2 regions of the Pseudoalteromonas sp. CO348 genome follow, and region 2 is predicted to be linked to the other one. Evidence: riboswitches for the same ligand, from Rfam matches in the RefSeq annotation. Region 2 holds a riboswitch; the other holds the start of a gene.

Region 1 (3,276 bases), on a different contig from region 2:
AAAGATTTGTTCCACTAATTGAGGAGTTGGCTGCTGAAACTGAGACCTTGATAAAGTGACAAAAGTATTACTTTGCAAATCCAATTGCACTGGCTCTTGGTAGTAAAGCGCTGCAAGCGCCTCATTCAGATAAATAGCCTCCCCCCTCTCTGTTTTAGTTAAAAACTCATGATTACTTTCAAATTTATCAATGGCTTGACGAAGATCCTCACTGTCTCTTTTATCCTCTTGTGCACTGAAAAGCGCGATGCGCTGGGACAACATCCGCTGCATACCCGCAATATTAATTACGTGCGCGTCTTGGCTCTGCTGATACAGTAAATACTGCATAATCCCCATCGCCATCGACAGCAATATAGCCATAGCAAGTAATGCCCCGATATAACGATTTTTAACTTTATTTATTAACGACATATTTTTGTTTTTCATCTCATAGCATTGTCTCAGCTGCAATGTTAAGTGTAGTTAACAATCGTATTATTTACAGTCCGATGCTTGACACCTAGACGGCCAAAATGTTTCAATGCGTGTTCACCCTATTTAGATAGTTTGATGCCACGGCGTCAAATTAAGGGCTGGAAGAGGTGCGTTATTCAGGTAACTAAGTGAAGGAGAGCAAACTCCGTTGCAGCTTAGTGAGGGGAATACACGCCGAGAAATTGAGTTATTGTTTGCTAATACTCATTTCGGGCGACTGGGCTGAATCCCAGCGACTGTCACCAACATACTTGGTGGAGAGCTTCTGGTCTTAGAAAAATAAGGCCATTGGCTGCCTTATCTTTTTTAAGTCCATTGCTCTTCGAATTTTAACGGTTCGAAGTTTGGACACCCTCCTAACTCCGAACATGATTTAAGTTCGGTAGAGATGAAATCACAATTCAACTTATCTGACTATCCGTTGTGGACGGCTTTAGTAACGCCTTTTGATGCTGAAAATCAGGTTGATTTTAGCGCATTAACAACGCTTGTGCGCGATCAAGAGCAAGCTCGTAACGGTATTCTTTTACTAGGCAGTACCGGCGAAGGCCTTGCGCTTACCCAAGAAGAGCAGCAACAAATCGTTGAGTTTGTTTGCCAGCTCGCCCCAAGCGTACCGCTCATGGTTGCCGTTGGCGGCAGTAATCTTGAGCAGCAAACACAATGGGTGCGCTTTTGTAATACGCAGCCCATTGATGCGCTCTTACTTGGCTCACCAATCTACGCAAAGCCCGGCAAAGTTGGTCTGACGCATTGGTTTAGCACACTACTCGATGAGAGCCACAACCCTTGCATGCTCTACAATGTACCTGGTCGCAGTGCCGTTGCTATCGCCCCTGAACTACTCGGCGAGCTAGCTTGCCACCCTAATCTGTGGGCACTAAAAGAAGCCAGTGGTGATATTGCCACCTTTGAAGCATTTCGTCAGGCAGCGCCTGATGTCGCAATCTATAGCGGCGACGATGGCTTAATGCCCTACTTTGCACAAGCAGGTGCAACGGGTCTGGTGTCTGTTGCGGCAAACGCATGGCCACAGCAAACCGCAGAATTTGTAAGGCGCTCGTTAAGCGGCACCTCTCCTAATTTATTTACCACTTGGTCAGAAGCTGCAAATAGCTTATTTGCAGTGGCAAATCCCATACCAGTCAAAGTGTTAATGCACTTGCAAGGGAAGCTCACAAGTCCAAACTTGCGCCCGCCACTGACACATTTGGAACTCACCCATACCGATGCGATCACTCGCGCGAACAAAACGATTTTATCTTGGAATTAAGGCAGTAAACATGAGCTGGTTAACCCTACTAAACGATTTAGAAAATGGCACAGTACGTGCGGCAACACAGGATGAGCAAGGCCATTGGCACGCTAACGTAGAAGTAAAACAAGGGATCCTTGAAGCATTTAGAAATGGCGTAAATACGGAGTTCCCAGGTGGATTTGTTGATAAAGACAACTTAGCACCACGCGGATTTGCTGCCCAAGATGGCGTTCGTATGGTTCCTGGCGGAAGCAGTGTAAGACGTGGCGCTTACGTCGCAGCCGGCACAATCATTATGCCACCGGCTTATGTCAACATTGGTGCCTATATTGATTCAGGTACTATGGTAGATAGTCATGCGTTGGTTGGTTCTTGCGCGCAAATTGGTAAAAATGTGCACCTTAGTGCAGCAGTGCAAGTGGGTGGTGTATTAGAACCGGTTGGAGCAAGTCCTGTTGTTGTTGAGGACGATGCCTTTATTGGTGCAGGCTGTGTATTGGTTGAAGGGGTTGTTGTTAAACGCGGTGCCGTATTAGCACCGGGTGTGCGCCTTTCAGCAAGTATTCCTGTCTATGACTGCGTGAACGAGCGCTTGCTTGACAAAGGTGAAGCTATCCCTGAAAACGCGATAGTGATCCCAGGCTCTCGTCCAGCCTCAACTGAGTGGGCACGCGAGCAAGGGTTAAGTATGTCATGCGCACTTATCGTAAAATACCGTGATGAACAAAGTGATGCATCACTGGCGCTGGAAGAGGTTCTACGCTAATGACTTGGTTGAGCACGTCACAGCGAACTGCAGCTGAGGCATTGATCCAGCAACAAGATACACCATTCTTTTGCTACGACTTAGATAAGCTAAGTGCGCATGTTAAGCCCTTAGTTGATCAGCAAATAGTTAAGCTTTGGTATGCCGTAAAAGCGAATCCGTTATCACATATCATTAAAACCCTAGATAACGCTGGGTTTAACTTTGATGTGGCATCTAGCGGCGAGCTTGATCAGGTGTTATCTCAAGGGATCGCTCCTAAACGCGTGCTCAACACCGGTCCTGCCAAATCGCTAAAGCAGATCCGTCATTTTGCAACACAAGGCGTACGTATTTTCGTGGCTGAAAGTCTCAATCAAGTACGCTGGTTAAATCAAGTGGCCGAAGAGTTTGAGCTTCAATTTGAAGTTTTACTGCGGGTGCAATTACGCTTTGATAAAGCAGAGCACAATCCACTTGGTGGCAATACGCTGACTCCTTTTGGTCTTGGCTCTGAGCAGTGGCAAGCCCTAACTTTAAGTGACTACACCCACCTAGACTTTGTCGGACTGCATATTTTCCAGTGGGGAAACATGCTCTGCAGCGATACACTAGCTGAACTTTGGCAGGCTATGGTTGCACCTTTAGTTCAGCTCGCTGCTGACTTAGGTATTACTCTAAAAGTGCTCGACTTAGGTGGTGGTCTTGGCATCCCCTATGATAGACAAAGCCCTTCTCTTGATTGGCAGAAATTATTAGGCGCGCTCGCATTGATAAAATCCGCCACGCAAGTGCA
Region 2 (3,276 bases):
CTTTCGCTATGCATCATAGGTAGGTATAAAAACATCAATTCAGTATCATTGAGCTGGCGGTGATAGCCCTTTTCGATGGCGTGTTGGGTGAGGCTCAGCGCCAAAGGATCACTGGCAAACGCCTCTGGAGTGTCTCTGAATATATTGCGTGAAAACTGATCTAAGATAATGATTTCGCACAGCGCGCCAAGTGGTGTTGCTCTCCAGCTCGAAAGCTCACCTTGGTGCGCCATTTGGTGCAAAATACCGAAGCGATTTTTTATTATGCGATCAAAGTCCGCAGACTTCTTCCACCAATCTGATTCAGTGCATTCAACAAACCAGAATTCGTAGACGTCTTTATAATTCATGATGGCACTCCTAGGGAAAAACAAACTTGATGGTCAGCAGACCCTAACCGTTATAAACAAAGTGCCACCCATCACTCAATAATGCAACTTTTTTATTAGTTCCGAATGGGCAATAAATTCACTTATGCAACCTCTAGTAATTTAGCATGAATTGACTGCACGACCTGATCTGACTCCTGCTGCTCAACTAAAAAGCACAGATTGTGCTTGCTCGCACCATGGCATATCAATCGAATATTAAACTCTGACAACACATCCATCAGGTTAAGTTGGCACTTCTTCAACTGGATCTCAGAACCTATCATGGCCACCAAAGTAAGATTATTTTCAACGGTCACATGACAAAACTCGCCAAGTTCATCCAAACAAGCTTGTTCTAGCTCTGGTCGAGAAGCATTCGGCGCATTATCCAGCGTAAGTGCAACACTAATTTCCGAAGTCGTTACCAAGTCAACCGATATATTGTAATTGCTTAAAATGGTGAAGATACGAGCCAAAAAGCCGCTAGCAAGAAGCATTTCAGGGCTCTTTAACGTCAATAGTATTTGGTTTTTACGTTGTGTCACTGCACGAATGCCTGCTTGCGCCGTTTTCTCTTTTTCAATCCAAGTGCCACCCGCTTGCGGATCACGGCTTGAACCAACAAATACTGAAATACCTTTACGACTCGCTGGCAATATAGTTGCGGGATGTAACACCTTGGCACCAAATGTCGCCATTTCGGCCGCTTCATCAAAACTCAAACGAGGAATAGGTCTAGCCTTTACACACAAACGCGGATCGGTACTGAAAATACCAACAACATCGGTCCAAATATGCACACTTGACGCGTCAATTGCCTCTGCTAACAATGCAGCACTATAATCAGAACCGCCACGACCAAGCGTGGTCGTCTGGCCGTATTGGTCACTACCAATAAACCCTTGCGTCACCTGCACTGTGTCGCCAAGTAGCGCGACCAAATTGGTTTGCGCAGCTTCACGCGTAGCTGCAACATTTGGATTCGCTTTTCCAAATTGGTTATCTGTTTTAAGCACTTTACGTACATCAAAGCGCGACGCCTGGACCTGATTATTACGTAGTATTTGGGTAAACAAATAAGAAGAAAAACGTTCGCCAAAGCTCAACATTTCATCGCATTGCTGTCTGCCAAGTGCTGGTAAACTCGCAAGGCTTTCAAATTCACTGAAAGTTTGCTTGTAACCCTCTGCAAGATCAGCATCCAAAGACACTTGATCGATAATCGCTTGCTGTATGTTTTCAACCGCTGCAACAACTGCTTTGCGCCCGGCTTCATCTTCCTTTTGTTGGGTTAGCGTCACCAGGTGATTGGTTACGCCAGCACATGCACTCACAACCACCACTCGAACATTTGGGTTGTCACGAACAATGTGGGCACAACGAGACATAGCTTCAAAGTCAGCGACACTGGTACCGCCAAATTTGGCTACAACATACTGCGAATTCATTTTCTCTCCTCTCGACTGTTGGCACAGTCAAATTTTATAAGGAGAACTCGGCATGGGATTTCTAGAAAGACGAACGCTTGAAATGACCTTTGCCAGAAGCTCTCCACCAATACGGTGACAGTTCCGAGGATTCAGCCTCGTAAACCGAAGAATCGTTGCGACGAGCAACTTTTCTCCTCGGCGAATACTTCCCTCACTAGTGGTCATTGGTCTCGTCACCTCACACTAACTACCTAAGCATCGCGCCTCTTCTGTTTATTTTGCCTTTGTTAATCTGAATAAAAACAAAATAAAAGCCCGCAATCAATGCGGGCGATGTAAGAAAATTATCTTTTAGCCGTCTAGGTGTCAAGTTATTTATGAAAAACTTATTCCAAAGCGGTAAAAAATTAAATCCATTGGTCTTAAATAAGCTGACCCGCGAAATACGCACCACTATATCCAATGGTATATGCGATAAGCAGGTAGATACTCATTTTAAGATAGCTTGAGAAAGTTAAGGCTTTAACCTTGCTCATTGCAATGATCCCCGCTGCAGAACCAATGATAAGCATAGAGCCACCAACGCCAGTCGCATAAGTAAAGGTTAGCCATTGCGCTGGAGTCATCGTAATGTCTGCTTTTAATAGCGCCGCCGTCAACGGCACGTTATCTACCGCCGCACTCATTAAACCGACCAAGTAATTTGCGTATTCCGGCGCAAGATGCAGATATAAATCGGTAAACTTAGACAGTACACCGACCTCTTTCAACGCACCAACTAATAACAGCACACCCACAAAGAACAATAAGGTGTCGTATTCAATTTCACGGATATAGTCGATGATTTTCTTATTAACGTCTTTCTTGCGCATCAAGAATTGCGCCATTAAGAACATCAAAGACAAGCCAAATAAGAAAGTTAGCATCGGCGGTACATGGTATTGCACGCTTAAGAATAACGTGGCAAAAATGGTTGATAAAAAGATAAGCGCAATGGTGATATCAGTCTTTTCAATTCTGCGTAATTCAGCCTTTTCAAAGGTGATCTTATCATTCATGCCGATTGACAGCATCGCAGCTAAGATAAATACGCTAAAAATAGAGGGGGCTATTAGTAAAAGCAGATCAGGGATAGTCACTTTATCGGCTAGAAATATCATCAAGGTGGTTACATCACCGGTGATCAATGATACCCCACCGGAGTTAACACTGAAGATGATTAACGTCGCATATCTAATTAGCTTTTTCGGGTCTAATTTCAAAGACATGACTACAGCTAATGAAATAAGCGTCGCGGTGATGTTATCCGATATTGACGAAAATACGAATGCAAAAGCACCGACCAAAAACATTAGCTTGCGTTCGCTAATATGGGTTGGCATGATCCGGTGAACAATATTTTGGATAAACCCTTTTGAGTTCAAATAGGCCACAAACGTCATGGCAGCCATTAAGAACAGCCAAAGCGTCGCGAT

What was found. A riboswitch is a leader RNA that binds a small molecule or an ion and turns the genes downstream of it on or off. The one in region 2 is predicted to bind lysine.
Region 1: it holds a riboswitch for lysine, as region 2 does, so the genes downstream of both, dapA (4-hydroxy-tetrahydrodipicolinate synthase) here and lysC (lysine-sensitive aspartokinase 3) in region 2, are expected to answer to the same signal.

Annotation. Positions count from the first base shown of each region.
Region 1 is NZ_SGPI01000005.1:24,548-27,823, reverse strand. Features, by position in the region: gene EXT48_RS01055 (response regulator) at 1-429, opposite strand, end outside; lysine riboswitch at 572-750, shown strand; gene dapA (4-hydroxy-tetrahydrodipicolinate synthase) at 866-1,750, shown strand; gene EXT48_RS01045 (2,3,4,5-tetrahydropyridine-2,6-dicarboxylate N-succinyltransferase) at 1,761-2,501, shown strand; gene EXT48_RS01040 (PLP-dependent decarboxylase) at 2,501-3,276, shown strand, end outside.
Region 2 is NZ_SGPI01000014.1:9,622-12,897, reverse strand. Features, by position in the region: gene EXT48_RS05910 (DUF924 family protein) at 1-350, opposite strand, end outside; gene lysC (lysine-sensitive aspartokinase 3) at 473-1,819, opposite strand; lysine riboswitch at 1,908-2,078, opposite strand; gene nhaD (sodium:proton antiporter NhaD) at 2,224-3,276, opposite strand, start outside.